Regions from separate parts of the Streptomyces sp. LX-29 genome, predicted to be linked through region 2. Evidence: riboswitches for the same ligand, from Rfam matches in the RefSeq annotation. Region 2 holds a riboswitch; the other holds the start of a gene.
The links. A riboswitch is a leader RNA that binds a small molecule or an ion and turns the genes downstream of it on or off. The one in region 2 is predicted to bind cyclic di-AMP.
Positions count from the first base shown of each region.

Region 1: linked by a shared signal. The riboswitch ahead of LRS74_RS17810 (M23 family metallopeptidase) and the one ahead of LRS74_RS10430 (transglycosylase family protein) in region 2 are both predicted to bind cyclic di-AMP.

Region 1 covers NZ_CP089746.1:4,120,520-4,128,844, forward strand. The annotation lists gene LRS74_RS17785 (hypothetical protein) at 1-509, shown strand, start outside; gene LRS74_RS17790 (DEAD/DEAH box helicase) at 923-3,268, shown strand; tRNA gene LRS74_RS17795 (tRNA-Lys) at 3,466-3,538, shown strand; gene LRS74_RS17800 (DUF6227 family protein) at 4,202-4,972, shown strand; gene LRS74_RS17805 (PP2C family protein-serine/threonine phosphatase) at 5,450-6,718, shown strand; cyclic di-AMP (ydaO/yuaA leader) riboswitch at 6,994-7,134, shown strand; gene LRS74_RS17810 (M23 family metallopeptidase) at 7,146-8,325, shown strand, end outside.
Region 2 covers NZ_CP089746.1:2,466,112-2,474,436, forward strand. The annotation lists gene LRS74_RS10395 (ParB/RepB/Spo0J family partition protein) at 1-904, opposite strand, end outside; gene LRS74_RS10400 (ABC transporter permease) at 1,194-2,054, opposite strand; gene LRS74_RS10405 (ATP-binding cassette domain-containing protein) at 2,051-3,058, opposite strand; gene LRS74_RS10410 (hypothetical protein) at 3,249-3,536, opposite strand; gene LRS74_RS10415 (hypothetical protein) at 3,542-4,090, opposite strand; gene LRS74_RS10420 (helix-turn-helix transcriptional regulator) at 4,172-4,516, shown strand; gene LRS74_RS10425 (permease prefix domain 1-containing protein) at 4,513-5,199, shown strand; cyclic di-AMP (ydaO/yuaA leader) riboswitch at 5,889-6,102, shown strand; gene LRS74_RS10430 (transglycosylase family protein) at 6,108-7,304, shown strand; gene LRS74_RS10435 (hypothetical protein) at 7,386-7,952, shown strand; gene LRS74_RS10440 (heme-binding protein) at 7,957-8,325, opposite strand, start outside.

The sequences.
Region 1 (8,325 bases), 1.7 Mb from region 2:
TGGGGGGCTGCATGAGCGTGTCCGACGACCCGGAGCGGCCCGGGACGCGTGGCAGCAGCACCGAGCACCGCGGCGGTGTGACGGAGCCGGACGGCGGCACGCTCCCGTCGGCCGCGGCGGCGCGCACGGTCGACGACGCCAAGGGGGAGCACGGCCGGAGCAAGGGCAAGGGCAAGAAGAAGCCGGGCGGTCGGGACGGGAAGGAGGGCGCGAAGCCCTCGGAGTCCGCCCCGGAGCCCTCCACGTCCGCCGGGCGCAGCCGTAGCCCGCGGCCGCGCACCAGCTCGCCGGCGCCGACTCCGGGCGGCGGTGGCAAGAGCGAGCCGACGTCGGCCCCCACGTCCCAGGCGCCGCGCCCGCCGCGTCCCACGACTCCGCCGCCCACCACCCCGGCGCCGCAGCCGACCACCAGCGAGCCGACGACCCCGCCGCCGACCACGGAGGACCCGGGCTCGACCGGCGGGGGCGGTGGGAGCGGGGGCGGCGGCTCCTCGCCGCAGGCGGGCTGAGCGGCGCACGCAGCCGGGACGGGGGCTGGTCGGTACGGGGGTCGAGCGTGCGGCGGGCTGGCCGGTACGGGGGCTGGTCGGGCGCGGCCGCGCGGGCCGAGCGCGGCCGCGGAGCGGGGAACGGCGGGTGGCGGGCGGGGCCGCGGGGCCGGGGTGGAGGAGCCGGTGGTCGAGGCGGGGAGGCGGGCGTCGGACCGGGGCGGAGAGCGGGTGGCTCCGGACCGGATTTGCTTTCCGGGGGTGGGAGTGCGTATGGTGGTAGATCGTTTGATCCCATTTGCCCGGCGCCAAACCGAAGCGCGCCGCGTGGCGCGTTCCTACCCTTGCCGTGGCTGACCGCATTGAGGCGGTCGTTTGCGAAATGACACGGAGTTCGGGCGCGTGCCGAGACTCCGGAAGGTTTCGCATTTCGCATGTCCATTTCCACTGATAACACCGCCATGCCCAGCGCCGTGACCGAGCAGGTCGAGCAGGACGAGCAGATGTCCGCGGCGACGGTCGAGGCGATCGAGTCCCAGGTCGAGACCGGCGCCGAGGCGGACGTCGAGGCCGACGTCGAGGTCGAGGCCGACGTCGAGGCCGCCGCCGAGGCGGACGACCAGGACGCGGCTCCCCAGATCACCTTCGGCGACCTCGGGCTCCCCGAGCAGATCGTCCGCAAGCTGGCGCAGAACGGTGTGACCACCCCGTTCCCGATCCAGGCCGCGACCATCCCGGACGCGCTGGCCGGCAAGGACATCCTCGGCCGCGGTCGTACCGGCTCCGGCAAGACCCTCTCCTTCGGCCTGCCGCTGCTGACCACCCTCGCCGGCGGCCACACCGAGAAGAAGCGCCCGCGCGGTCTGATCCTGACCCCGACCCGTGAGCTCGCCATGCAGGTGAGCGACGCGCTCCAGCCGTACGGCGACGTCCTCGGCCTCAAGCTCAAGGTCGTCTGCGGCGGCACCTCGATGGGCAACCAGATCTACGCCCTGGAACGCGGTGTCGACATCCTCGTCGCCACCCCGGGCCGACTGCGCGACATCATCGACCGCGGCGCCGCCTCGCTCGACAAGGTCCAGGTCGCCGTCCTCGACGAGGCCGACCAGATGGCCGACATGGGCTTCCTGCCCGAGGTCACCGAGATCCTCGACCTGGTGCCGCAGGGCGGTCAGCGGCTGCTCTTCTCCGCCACGCTGGAGAACGAGATCGACACCCTGGTCAAGCGTTACCTGGTCGACCAGGTCACCCACGAGGTCGACCCGTCGGCCGGCGCGGTGTCCACCATGACCCACCACGTCCTGGTCGTGAAGCCCAAGGACAAGGCCCCGGTCACCGCCGCCATCGCGGCGCGCAAGGGCCGCACCATCATCTTCGTGCGGACCCAGCTCGGCGCCGACCGCGTCGCCGACCAGCTGCGCGAGGCGGGCGTGCGTGCCGACGCGCTGCACGGCGGCATGACCCAGGGTGCCCGCACCCGCACCCTGGCCGACTTCAAGGACGGGTACGTCAACGTGCTCGTCGCCACCGACGTGGCCGCCCGCGGTATCCACGTCGACGGCATCGACCTGGTGCTCAACGTCGACCCGGCCGGCGACCACAAGGACTACCTGCACCGCAGCGGCCGCACCGCCCGTGCCGGCCAGTCCGGCACCGTCGTCTCGCTGGCGCTGCCGCACCAGCGCCGACAGATCTTCCGCCTGATGGAGGACGCGGGCGTGGACGCCTCGCGTCACATCGTGGGCGGCGCCGGCGCCTTCGACGAGGACGTGGCCCGGATCACCGGCGCCCGCTCGCTCACCGAGGTGCAGGCGGAGTCGGCGGCCAACTCGGCCAAGCAGGCCGAGCGCGAGGTGCAGCAGCTCACCCGCGAGCTGGAGAAGGTCCAGCGCCGGGCGCTCGAACTCCGCGAGGAGGCCGACCGGCTGGCCGCCCGCGTGGCGCGCGAGCGGGGCGAGGCCCCGGAGGCCGCCGCCGCGAGCTCGGAGGAGGGCGTGACCGCCGCCGAGACCCCGGTCGTCCCGCACCAGGCCCCCGCGGCCGAGGTCGAGACCCCCGTGGTGGCCGAGGAGGGCCCGCGTCGGGCGTCCTCGTACGAGCGTCGTGACGAGCGCGGCAACTTCGAGCGTCGGGACCGGGAGCGCGGCGGTTTCGACCGCGACCGTGACCGCGGCTTCAACCGTGACCGCGACCGGGACCGTCGCGACGACCGCGGTGGTTTCGACCGCGACCGTGACCGGGACCGTGGTTTCAATCGGGACCGTGGTGACCGTGGCGGTGACCGCGGTGGTTTCAACCGTGACCGTCGTGACGGCGACCGTGGCGGCTTCGGTGGCGGCCGTTCGTTCGAGCGCCGTGACGACCGTGGCAACTTCGAGCGTCGGGACCGTCGCGACGACCGCGGTGGTTTCGACCGCGACCGTGACCGGGACCGTGGTTTCAATCGGGACCGTCGTGAGGACCGTGGTGACCGTGGCGGTGACCGCGGTGGTTTCAACCGCGAGCGTCGTGACGGCGACCGTGGCGGCTTCGGTGGCGGCCGTTCGTTCGAGCGCCGTGACGACCGTCAGGGCCGCTCCTTCGAGCGTCGCGACCACAACCACCGTGGCGGCGACCGTCCGTTCCACCGTGAGCGCCGCGAGGACCGTCCGTTCAACCGCGACGACCGTCCCTTCAACCGGGACCGTCGCGACGACCGTCCGGCCCGTCGTGACGACCACCGGGGTGCCCGGCCCCTCGACCGCCGCGCCGACAAGCCCCGCTGGAAGCGGAACGGCTGATCCCGTTGCGGGACTGAGGGTTTGAGCGTCTGAGGGCCCGTACGGCACGGAAGTGTCGTACGGGCCCTCTCGCGCGAAGATCGCAGTGACGTCCCCCCATGCCGTGCGCCGAAGAGCGCCCCCGAAACCGGGCCCGCTCGGGCAAGGGGCGGTATTGGCTCGGGCCGGAGCCGGGGGCGGGCTATGCTGCGGTGTGCGGGCCGTTAGCTCAATTGGCAGAGCAGTGGACTTTTAATCCATTGGTTCAGGGTTCGAGCCCCTGACGGCCCACCGTTACGAGGGGCGAGCATGTCGCCTCTGACCTGCGTATACATCCAACGGCCCGATCGGAGATCTCCGGTCGGGCCGTCGCTCGTCCGCCGGCCTCACGGCCGTTCCGCGCTGCCGGAGGGTTCCGCCGGGCTCCGAGGGGTGTCCGCCCCTGCCCGCGCGTCTCCGCGGCGGAGGACGCGTCTCCCGGGTCGTGCCACGCCCGCCCGCGCGGTCCGCCGTTCGCGTACGGGGCGCGTCGCCATGCCGGGGCAGCGGCGAGCACCGAGCGCGTCCCCAGGCGCCGCCCCGGATTTTCCTATGAGCCCCCGGTGGTGGGCGGTCGCCGGTGACGTTGCGTCAAACCGGTGAGCCTTTCGGGGCGTCCGGCGCGACGGCGTGGGTCCTGACGTCGCACCACGGCGGGCCCCGCCGTCGCGGAGGGTAGCGGAGTCGGTCATACCGGATAGCGCGCTGAAATCGGGGAAGTGATCGAATCTGTCGTGGATCAGGCCCACAGTGTGATGTATCTGAGCCTTCCGGCGCAGGAGTGGATGGGGAGGACACGCCGCCGGGGCCGCTTCGCCGAAACACCGCACGCGTCGCGTGGCCGCGCCGCTACGGTAAGTCGCGATGTGGTCGCTGGGGGGCGCGGCGAGCCGATGGCCGGGAGGTAGAGACGACATGGGGCACTCACAGCAGGGCGGAACGCATGCCGAACTGCTCGACGGGCTGCTCGCCCGTGCCCAGAACGGGTTCGAGATCGACGAGGCGCTGCTCGTCCGGTTGCGTGACGCCCTGATGCACCAGACCGAGCTGCGCTCGTGCCGTCAGTGCAACGAGCCGCGCGGGCCGCTCGGTTACAGCACGTACCGGCACATCTTCCTGCTGCCCGACGGCAGCAGCGTGATGCTGTGGGAGCTGGAGCACAACACCGGCGCCGAGGAGCGCCCGCTGTACGAGCTGTACGACGACGAGGGTGCGTTGCTGGCCGCGGAGCGCCGGGTGCACGAGCGGACCGGTGGCGGCCGGTGGGACGAGTTCGACTCCGTGCCGCTGTGGATCCCGGAGCAACTGCTCAACGGCGCACCGCCGATGACGACGTCCCGCGCCTACGTCGCCGACAACTCGCCCGACCACGCCCGCCGTGTGCTGCGCCGCGCGGAGAACCCGGACCGGCCGGGCGAGGACGTGGAGCGACTGCTCACCACCGCCTTCGCGCACGACATCGCGCTCGCCCCCAAGCCGCGCCGGCGGTCGGGCGGTCCCGACGGGACGTGGTGCCGCTTCTACGAGCACGCGTTCCTGCTCGCCGACGGCGACGAGATCAGCCTGTGGGAGCTGGAGCACAACCTGACCAGCGACGGGCGGCTGGTGTGCGAGGTCTACCTCGACGAGGTCGCCGCGGAGCTCGCGGCCGACCGGCACGCCCGCGCGCTCGGGGTGGAGCTGTGAGGGCCCCACGCGCTCGGGATGGAGCGGTGAGCGGCCGCGCTCGGGGTGGAGCCGTGAGCGGCCGCGCCTAGCCGCCGTCGAGCCGTCTGGCCGCTGTCGGGCCGTCTGGCCGTGGTCGTGTCGCCTGGCCGCCGTCGCGCGGTCTGGCCGCCGTCGGGCCGTCTGACCGTGCTCGTGTCGCCTGGCCGCCGTCGCGCGTCCTCGCGTCCTGTGTCCGTCGGCGGGCCCCGCGCCCGAGCGCCGAGCGCCCACGGCCTACGCCGGATGGCTGCTGTCGAGTCGCCCCGCGGGGCGCCAGCCGCGAGCCTTGTGGGAGCCGGCGGCGGGAGCGGTGGCGCCGCCCGACGACGAAGCGACGAAGGCGGCCCGGTGGCGGCGGATCGGCGGCGGGGAGTCGGCGACGGCGAGTCGGCGGCGGGTCCGAACCCCGGGTCTGTCTGACGGCGGCGGAGCGGTACGCGGGAGAAGCCGGTGCGGGTGCGAGGCGGCAGGGCCGCGGTGGCGGAAGGCGAGGTCTACGAGACCGCGCCCGCCCGCCGCTTCGCCACCTGGCTGCCGGCGGCACTGATCGTCGGCGGGATCGTCTTCGAGTTGGCCACGCCGCCTGCGTACACCGCCGTGCCCTTCCTCTCCGCCGCACCGCTCATCGCCGCCCCCTTCTCCACCCTGAGGGTGACGCTGGCGATCGCCGCGGCCTCGGTGGCGGCGGCCTTAGGGCTGATGGTGGTGCAGGGGCTGCGGCACGCGGGGGAGGCGCAGACGCTCACGGAGCTGGCCACGGCGTGCACCGTGGGGCTCCTCGCCATCGCGACCAACCGGATGATGCGGCGCAGCGAGCGGCGGCTGGCCTCCGCGCGGGTCATCGCCGAGGCGGCACAGCGCGCCGTGCTGCCCACGCCCGCCGCCCGTCTGGGCGGATTGCGCATCGCCGCGCGGTACCAGGCGGCGCAGGCCGAGGCGCGCATCGGCGGAGACCTGTACGCGGTGCAGGGGACGCCGTACGGCGCGCGCGTCCTCGTCGCCGACGTCCGGGGCAAGGGGCTGGCGGCGGTCGAGGCCGTGGTGATCGTCCTCGGGGCGTTCCGGGAGGCGGCGGAGCAGGAGGCGACGCTGGCGGGCGTGGCGGGGCGGCTGGACCGGGCGCTGCGCCGGGAGGCCGAGCGGCGGGCGAGCGTGGAGCTGCGCGAGGGGTTCGCCACGGCGGTGCTGGTGGAGATCCCGCCCGGCGAGGCCACGCTGCGCCTGCTGAACCGCGGTCACCCGGCCCCGTTGCTGCTCCGCGCGGACGGCGGCGCGGGCTACCTGGAACCGACGGCGCCGGCGCTGCCCCTGGGCATGACGGACCTGGGGGAGTGGCCGGACGTGGTGGACGAGCGACCGTTCCCGGCCAGGGCGACGCTGCTGCTCTTCACGGACGGGGTGACCGAGGCGCGGGACCGGCACGGCGAGTTCTACGAACCGGCGGAGCGGTTGCGCGGCCACACCTTCGCGGGGCCGGACGCCCTGCTGGACGCGCTGGTCGTGGATGTCGCGCGCCATGCGCGCGGGAGGACGGCGGACGACATGGCGGTGCTCGCCGTCCACCGGCAGTCGAGCGCGGAGGGGCCGCCGGCCGACTCCCGCGCGGAGCGGCCGGTGCCGGCTGACTCCCGCGCGGAGCGGCCGGCCGACCCCTGGCGACCGGGCCACCCGGCCGGCCTCGCACACCCGGCGGACCGGGCGAGCAGCGCCGATAGCGGAACGTAGTCGACCGCCGCCCCTGCGCATAACAATTGACGCACGATCAGCGGTGGCGGGTTTCCGCCGCGCGATCTTGGTGACTCAACTCTCCGGCAACTTGCTCAGATTTGCCGGAAAGTGACCGAATGTGGGGCGTCGATTCTGCACGGATTCCAGGGAACGGCTTGGAAACACGCCGGGCGGTCTATTAACGTTCGATAACGCAGCGCGGTCGTCACAGCCGCCGCAAGAGGCGGCACCGTGCGCCGTCGCCGAATCCCGCACGCACAGCAGCGCGAGCACCAACAGCATCACCGCAGCACCTAGGGAACCGGGGAACCACCATCCTTGGGGTGAATCGGGCGCTTCCTCGGAGGAGCCCGTAGGAGACCTTCCTGCTCCGAACCCGTCAGCTAACCCGGTAGGCGAGACGGAAGGAAAGGAGTACGCCCCCGTGGCGTCCAACAGGTCTGCCTTCGACGAGGCGCCGTACAGCCCCTCCGGTGTTTCCGGCGCCCCCTACGGTCCGGGTGTCCTTCCCGGCCCGGGTGGTGGTCCGACCTCGACCATGGCCCCCGCTCGCGCTGTCCCCTCGGCCGCCTCCGCGATGCCCTCGGGCCCCGCCACATCCGGCGCCCCCACCATCGCCAGCCCCGTCGTGGCCCCTCCGCACGATGCCTTCGGGCCCGAGGACGAGGACGGGGAGGAGTGGAATCCCACGGCGGACTCCATAGCCCCGGTCCGCGGCCGGCACCGGGTGGTCAAGCAGCGCGGCGGCGGCATGGCGCGCAGCGGCGCGGTGCTCGGCGTCGGTGTCATCGCGGCGGTGGGCGCGGGCGGCATGGCGACCGCCAAGGACCGACCCAACCCGCCGATCTCCATGCCCGACCTGGGGCAGGTCGCCGACGAGGTGCAGGGCGTGCTCCCGGAGGCGAGGGAGCTGCCCGGTGCCACGCGGCTCGTCTCCGACGCGGTCGGCCCGGGCAACGTCGCCTCCGCACCGGGCGCGCCCGCGGCCGCGGCCCCGCTCTCCACGGCCGGTCTGACCGCCGAGGACGCGGCGAACGGCGCCACCGACGCCGGCGAGGCGCTGCGCGCCCGCATCATGCAGCAGGCCGAGTATCAGCAGAACGCGGCCGACGACGCCCAGCGCGAGGCCGCCGCGCGAGCCGCCGCCGAGCAGGCCGCCAAGGCGGCCGCGGCCCAGGCCAAGGCCGAGGCCGACGAGGCGAAGAAGGCCGCCGAGGCCGAGGCCGAGCGCAAGGCGGAGGAGGCCGCACGCAAGGCCGAGGCCGAGCGGAAGGCGGAGGCCGCGGCCAAGGCGAAGGCCGAAGCGGAGGCAGAGGCTGAGGCGGACGCGGAGGCGGACGCGGGGTCGGAATCCGGCTCCGGAGGCGACAGCGGGACCAGCGCCGGCGCGTATGCCCTCCCGGTCGCCTCCTACACCCTCACCTCCACCTTCGGCCAGGCCGGCGACCTGTGGTCCGCCGACCACACGGGGCAGGACTTCGCCGCTCCCACCGGCACCCCGGTCAAGGCGGTCCACGGGGGCACGATCACCTCCGCCGGCTGGGCCGGCGCCTACGGCTACCGCATCGTCCTCACGCTCCCCGACGGCACCGAGATCTGGTACT
Region 2 (8,325 bases):
AGTGCGGGGGGATGGCTGCGACCACCTTGGCCCAGACCGACGATTCGATGTCGTGAACGGCCAGGCAGCGCAGCAGGAAGCGGCCGGACTGGGAGAGGCGCACCGCCGGGTCCTTGCGCAGCCGCTCCAGCAGCTGTCCGGAGTCGGCCGGCTGCGCGTCGGGGAGGTCGAGTCGACGCTCCGGCGGCCGGGCCGGCGCGCTGCGGGCGCGGGGCACCGGGTCACGCCCGACGAGGATGCGCCGCTTGACGTCGTGCGCGGTGCCCAGCGAGATCCCGGCGGCCCGGGCGATCTCCCGCAGGGTGGCGTCGGGGCGCTCCCGCAGCAGCTCGCCGGCCCGCTGCCGGCCGTGCGCCACGTCGTCGCGGTGGCGCTTCCCATCCCGTCCGACTCGGGTGTTCACGTGAGGAATGTCGGCGGTTGAACACCGGATGCGGGCCACCGTGCGGGCCGAGAGGGCGGTGACGGAGGCGACGTACCGGTCCGAGAGCGCCGGGTTCTCCTTCAGGATCCGGTTGGCGGCGGCGACCCGGTCCCGGTAGGTGAGCGGCTTGCCGTGGGAGATGTTGAGGCTGACCGCGGTGGCGAACACCCTCGCCTCCGGCAGGTCCAGAAGGTACGCGCTGATCGTCGCGTCGCCGCGCAGCCGGGCCGCGGCCACCCGGTGCATTCCGTCGATCACCCGCCCGGTGGCGCGGTGCACGACAATGGGAGGCAACTCGGCGCCGAGGGTGCCGAGGAGTTCCACATACTCACGATCCAGGCCCGTGGCCCGGGGAGAATCCGCGGGAAGCAGCGAATCGATCATCACGTCCGCGCAGGCCGCCGTGGCCAGATCGAGGGATGTGCGCTCGCCTTCCCGCGCACCGGACCCCTCGGGAATTAACGTTCGAATGGAATCCACGCCACCGTTACACATCGCATCCCCCGTGTGTGATCCATGTGGCAACGCGTCGCACGTTAGCAAGCGCCCCATTCCTTGGCAATGACCTTACTCAGCGTAAAATCGGCCAGGGAGGCACTCGGCGGAAGCGGCGCACACCGCTCACGCCGGGCGCCCGACGAGATGACGAACACCCGTTTCCACCGGGGACGTTGTGGTCAGGGGTGGCGCGGAGCCACCGACGGGGCCGGCGTCGAGCCGGGCGTTCTCGGCCAGCGCGAACCGACCCCGTTCAGCGCGCCTTAACGGATCACTTCCGGTTGTACAGGCGCACGGTGACCGATCCGAATACCGCGACGAACGCGGCCGACCAGCCCAGCGTCCAGGCCACGTCGACACCCGGCCACTCGCCGTCCATCAATCCCCGCACGGCCGAAGCGACATGCGTGATCGGGCTGTTGTCGACGAATGCCCGCAACCACCCGGGCATGGTTTCCGGTTTGACGAAGATATCGCTGAGGAAAGTGAGCGGAAAGATCAATGCCATCGACATGCCCATCACCGACTTCTCCTCGCGCAGCAGCATGCCGAACATGGTGCCGAGCCAGGAGAACGCGAACGCGAACAGGATGAGCAGCACGATGCCGGCGACCACGCCCACCACCCCGCCGTCCGGGCGGAAGCCCATGACGAGGCCGACCGCGAGGACCACCGTCGAGGCGACCGTGTAGCGGACGACGTCGCCGAGCAGATAGCCGACCACCGTGGCGGGCCGCCAGATCGGCAGCGTGCGGAAGCGGTCGAAGACGCCCTTGCCGATGTCGGTGTTGATGGCCATGCCCGTGTACATCGTCGTCATCATGACGGACATCACCAGGATGCCCGGGAGCAGATACTGGACGTACTCCCGCGGGGAGCCGGCCAGCGCGCCCCCGAAGAGGTAGGTGTACATCAGCACCAGCATCACCGGGAGCGCGGTGACGTCGAACAACTGCTCCGGTATGTGCTTGATCTTGAGCATGGCCCGCCAGCCGAAGGCCAGGGAGGCCGACACCGGGCCGACCCGCGGCGGTCTCCCCTCGGCGGCCAGCAGTTCGGCCAGGGACCGGGCGGAGACCGGGGCGAGGTCGTCGCCGTGGGCGGCGGGGCCGCCGGTCGTCACGGTGCTCATGCCGCCTCCCCCGCGACGCCGTCGGACCCCCGGTCCGGCCGGCCGGTGAGCGCGAGGAAGACCTCGTCGAGGCTCGGCTGGCCCAGCGAGAAGGTGTCCACGAGGATGCCGCGGCGGGCCAGTTCGGCGAGGACGTGCGCGGCCCTCTCGGCGGCGTCCCGGTCATCGCCGTCGCCGACCCGGGCGGCCAGCGCCAGCGGGTCGGGCTCGCGCTGCACCTCGGCGCCGAGCGCCAGCTCCAGGATCCGCGCGGCCTGCGCCCACTGCTCGGGGTCGCGCAGCCGCAGCCGCACCGAGCCCGCGCCGACCGACGCCTTCAGCTCGCCCTTGGTGCCCTCGGCGATCACCCGCCCCCGGTCGATGACGGCGATCCGGGACGCCAGCTGGTCGACCTCGTCCAGATACTGCGTGGTCAACAGCACCGTCGTGCCGTGCGCGACGATCGCGCGGACGATCTCCCACACCTGGTTGCGGCTGCGTGGATCCAGGCCCGTGGTGGGCTCGTCCAGGAAGAGCAGGTCGGGGGCGTTGAGGAGGGAGGCGGCGATGTCGAGCCGGCGCCGCATGCCTCCCGAGTAGTTCTTCACCTGCCGGTCCCCGGCCTCGACCAGGCCGAACACCTCCAGCAGCTGCCCGGCCCGCTCCCGCGCCGCCTTCCGGGAGCGGCCTGTCAGCCGGCCCAGCAGCATCAGGTTCTCGGTCCCGGTGAGGTCCTCGTCGAGCGAGGCGTACTGGCCCGTGAGGCTGACCCGGCCGCGCACGGTGTCCGCCTCCCGTACGACGTCATGGCCGAAGATCCGGGCTTCGCCGCCGTCCGGGCGCAGCAGCGTCGCCAGCATCTTCACGCTGGTGGTCTTCCCGGCGCCGTTCGGCCCGAGCACGCCGTAGACCGTGCCCGCGGGAACGGTCAGGTCGACCCCGTCCACGGCGCGGTTGGTGCCGAAGCTCTTGACCAGGCCCACGGCCTCGATCGCCGGGCCCGACGAAGGGGCTCGTCTGCTCATCTTCCGGTCCCTCCCGAGTCGTCCGGGTCTGTCGTGGAGCGCCTGGGCACGCGTCCGGTGGGTCGTGCTCCGCCGCCCCGCCCCGACGCCCACGGCCGGGGCACCGCCCCGACTCCCGTCATCCGAGGATGGGGCAGGAGGGGCGGTCAGGGGATGCGATCGGTCGAACACGCGCGGCCCACCGGGCCCCTCACCCCTGGGGGACGCTCCCGGCGGTGGCCTTGAGGGTCTCGGGGTGACGGTTCAGCTGGTGCAGCACGAGCATGCCGCCGATGCCGGGGACGAAGGCGCGCCAGCGGACGCCCGTCGAGCCGGCGACGGTGGACGCGAAGGTCATCGCGATGACCACCAGATAGGCGGAGCCGTGCACCGGGCCGCCCAGTGAGGTGATCACCTTGACGTGGGCGGTGAACAGGTTGGTGAAGAGGATCAGGATGGAGGCGGCCTCCACCGCCGCCGCGATCCGCAGGGCACGCATGTTCCTCACACTCCCGTCGTGGAGCCGGGGCGAACGATCATCAGGACCACCACGACCGCCCACAGCAGGTTGAAGACCCCGGTGACCATCGCCAGTCGAGCGGCGGCCGTCCGGAGCCCCTCGCCGGCGGCCGCGCCCTCGGGCGCGCTCCCGGCCTCGCCGGCGGTCCCGGACTCGCTCCCGGCCACGGCCTCACCCTCGGACCCGGTTCCGGCCCCGGCCATCGCGAGCAGCCGCTGCTGATGAGGGATCACGGCCACGGCGAGCATCACGGCGGCGACCGCGGTGAGGATCATCGACACGATCAGCCAGGCGTCGCCGAGGACGCCCAGTTGCGCCCCGGTGGCGATGCCGAAGACCGGCACGACGAGCCCGGCGACGGCGTAGCCACGGCAGACCCGGTGCAGGAACGCCGCGACACCGGCGGCGCGCCGGTCCTCACCGTCCATCACCGACTGCTTCGCGTAGCGCGGGAACAGCGAGGCGGCCAGGGTGATCGACCCCACCGCGACGATGGCGGCTAAGACGTGGACGGACAGAAGCAGCTTGGTCACGTGCGTGCCTCCAAGCGAACTCAATAAGTTGACAGCCAATAGGTAGCACACCTACATCTTGGCTGAGTACGCTTCGCGGATATGAAGGCAGACGCGGTACGAGGTCACCTCGACGGACTCCTGCTCGCCGCGCTCGAAGAGGGCCCCCTGCACGGTTACGCGATCATCGCCGCCGTACAGAAGCGCAGCGGCGGGGCGCTCGAGTTGCGCACGGGCACCATCTATCCGGCGCTGAAGCAGTTGGAGCGGCTCGGACTGCTGCGCAGCAGCTGGGACTCGGTGGGCGAGCGTCGGCGACGCTGCTACGAACTCACCGAGGCGGGGCGTCGGACCCTGGACCATGAGCGCACCGCCTGGCGGGAGTTCACGACGGCGATCGGCTCGGTCCTGAACCCCGCCCCCGCGTCGCCCGGGCTCGCCACATGAGTGCGGCGCCGAGCACCGACGGTCCCTCCGACGACCCCATCGAGCGGTATGTCGCGACCCTGTCGGCGGCGCTGCAGGGACCGGCGCGCGACAAGGCCCGGCTGGTCGAGGAGATCCGCGACGGCCTCGACGACGCCGTGGCGGCGCACACCTGCGAGGGGGTCCCCTACGAGCACGCCGCCCACGCGGCCATCACCGAGTTCGGCTCGCCGGACAACCTGGTGCCCAGCTGTCAGCGGGAGCTGACGATCGCCCAGGCCCGGCACACCGCACGGGCCGCCGCGCTGGCGGTGCCCTTCGCGATCGCCTGCTGGCTGGTGATCCGGACGGCCGGCGACGACCGTGCGTGGGAGCTGAGCCGTGCCACGCAGCTGCTGACGGCGCATCTGGTCGGCGTCGCCGCCACCGCGGCGGCGCTGGCCGGCGCGACCTGGGCGGCCACCGGCCCGCTCGCCCGCTGGCTGCCCACCCCACCCCGGCTGCCGCTGGCGGTCGCCTGGACCGGCACGGCCGCGAGCGTGGCCATGGCCGTCACGGCGCTGGTGCTCGTCACCCTGTCGGTCGCGGTCACGAACTGGCCGCTGGCCGTGGCCGCCGGTCTGCTCGCGGCGGCGTCGCACGCCGTGGTGGCGGCGTCGGCCCGCACCTGCCGCCGGTGCGCCCGCCTCCGCGCCCCCTCCTAGCCGTCCGCCGATTTCCGTTCCCGGGATATCCACCGCCGGGCCTTTCCCCGGGAATCCCTCCGGCGATGCGTCGTCAGATTCCGCATTCGCCGCCGATAACCCCGGGTCGCGACGGACCACTCCGCACACCGGATCACTCCACGGACAAGGCGCACCCGCCCCCGATGCGGCTGATCACGCCGCACCTCCGCGCGAGGCGGCGATCCAAGCCGTTTGCCAGCCCTCACTCCCTTCGCATCAGCACCCCTTCTGCTTTGCCAGTGCATAGAGAAGACGCCCGCTGACGCGCCCCACGGGGGGCGATCCCCCACCACCGCGGCGAGCACGGGTCGGGAGACCCCCGGGACATCTGCCGAAAGTCCCAGGGAACCGGACAGATGGAATCGGACTCTTAGGACTTAGGGCACATAGTTACCGCCGGTGACTGAGGTCACAGGTTTGCTGGCGGGAATGTCACTCACTGCCCGCCTTCAGCACACTTTCCGTCCACATTGTCACGCCGTGCAGCACCCGGACGGCATTCCGCAAGATCTTCTTTCGCTCTCGGGAAGAGATCCAGAGCGCAGCGTGACAAAAACCCCCGGAAAGGTCCCGAGTCGATCTTTTCCGGAAATCCCGACGCTTGTGGGCCGCGAAATCCATGTGTTTTGGTTACGGCCGTTCCCTTCGCAATCACTGCGGGGGAACCCAAAGCCGGAACGCCTAGTCCTGCCGCCGGCCGAGGAGTGTCCACGAACACACGACGGCAGGAGCGGGGGACCCAGGTAAGTCGCCGGGTCGCGCCACGAAGCGCGACACGGCTTGGGGTGAAGACGTGCCGCGGCCCATGAGGCCGCTCAGGGCACGGCCGGGCAACTCCAGCCCGAACCCGACAGCTCACCTCGCAGGCGTGGGAGAGGAACACCCCTATGTCTGTCGGTCGTCACCGTCGTATCACCCCTGGTCGCATCGCCAAGCTTTCCCTCGCTCTCGTCGCCGGCGGCGCCGGCATCGCGATGCCGCTCGTGGGTGCCACCACGGCCAGCGCCGCGTCCGTCGAGACCTGGGACAAGGTCGCGATGTGCGAGTCCACCGGCAACTGGAGCATCAACACCGGCAACGGCTTCTACGGCGGTCTGCAGTTCACGCAGTCCACGTGGGAGGAGTTCGGCGGCACCGCGTACGCCTCGCGTGCGGACCTCGCCACCAAGGACCAGCAGATCGCCATCGCCGAGAAGGTGCTGGCCGTGCAGGGCCCCGGCGCCTGGCCCGTGTGCTCCGTCAAGGCGGGCCTGACCAAGGGCGGCCCGGCCCCGGCCATCTCGCCCGACGGTGACACGGCCACCTCCACCCCGGCCCCCGCCGCCCCGGCGCCGGCCGCCCCGGCCGAGGACGCCAAGCCCGCCCCGGCCCCGAAGGACGACGTCCCGTCCGAGGCCGCGAAGAACACCGAGTACACCGTCGTCGGCGGCGACTCGCTCTTCTCGATCGCCCAGGCGCACGACGTCGAGGGTGGCTGGGAGGCCGTCTACAAGGCCAACCGCGAGGTCGTGGGTGCCAACCCGAACCTGATCTTCCCGGGTCAGAAGCTCTCCCTCCAGGGCGAGGCCGCGAAGCCCGCCACCGGCGAGGCCGCCCCCGCCGAGGCTCCGGCCGCTCCGGCCCCGGCCGCCCCGGCTGAGGCCCCGGCCGCCCCGGCCCCGGCCGAGGCCCCGGTCGCCTCCGGTTGGACCGCGCCGGTCGCCGCCCCCCAGGGCACCCCGTACCACCAGGCCGGTTCCGCCTGGTCCAGCGGTTACCACACCGGCGTCGACTTCCCCGTCGCCACCGGCACCACCCTCAAGGCCATCGGTGACGGCGAGGTCGTCTCCGCCGGCTGGGGCGGCGCCTACGGCAACGAGGTCGTCATCCGCCACGCCGACGGCAAGTACAGCCAGTACGCCCACCTGTCGCAGCTGTCCGTCTCGGTCGGCCAGACCGTGACCGGCGGCCAGCAGATCGGCCTCTCCGGCTCCACCGGCAACAGCAGCGGCCCGCACCTGCACTTCGAGGTCCGCACCGCTCCGGGCTACGGCTCCGACATCGACCCGATCGCCTACCTGCGCTCGCACGGCGTCAACATCTGAGTCTGAGCATCACCCGAAGTGCCCGGTCCGCCCCACGCGGACCGGGCACTTCGGCGTTTCCGCGCCGGTAGCCTCTCGGCCATGTCCTTCGAGAGTGCCCGGCCCGCTCCCGTTCCCCCGCACGGCGACGCCCCGGCCCGGGACGGCCGTACGGTCCCCGACCGGGACGAGGCCGCCCGGCCCGGGGAGCCCGCGGCCGCTCCCCGGTCACCCGCGCCCCGGCGGTCCCCACCGGCCCGGCCCGCGCGGCGGTCCCGGCGCGAGGGACTTCCCTGGACCGTCCTGGCCTGTCTGCTCTGCGCCTGCGCCGTCAGCGCGCTCTTCCTGCCCGTCGCCTTCCACGAGGACCGCGCCACCCAGGAGTGCGGCTCCGTCCTGTCCCCGCATGTGGCACGGCAGGGCGGCGGCGAGGCGCGCTACGGCCACGAGTGCGCCGCGCTGCGGACCCAGCGCCTGGGGTACTCCGCCCTCTTCCTGGCCGGCGCCGGCGTCACGCTCGCCGTCGCCGGCTCCCTGACGGGGCGGGGCCGGGGGCAGACCGAGCGGCAGCGCCCCGCGGCCCCGCGCCCACCGGCGCAGCGGCCCTCCGCCGCGCACGCGAACGGCCGGGCGGGGGCCCCTACGGACCCCCGCCCGGCCGTCTCCTAGCGGCTCAGCCCGCGAGCGCCGCCGCGCCCGCGCTCGCGTACTTCTCGTCCAGGTCGCCGCTGGGCGCGCCGGCCACGCCGATGCCCGCGATCGGCGCGCCCTTGGCCGGGGCCTGCACCGGCACCGCGCCCGCCAGGAACAGCGTGCCCGGGATGTCCTTCAGGTTCGGCGCCTGCTGGAGGCGCTTGACCAGCTCGGAGGTGGGGGCGTTCCAGGAGACGGCCGTGTACGCCTTGCGCTGCGCCGACTCGTACGACTGCGGGCCCGCGCCGTCGCCGCGGAGCACCACCACCGTGTTGCCGTTGCGGTCGACGACCGAGACGGTGATCCGCTGGCCGTCCTTCTCCGCCGCGTCGAGCGCCGCCTGGGCGGC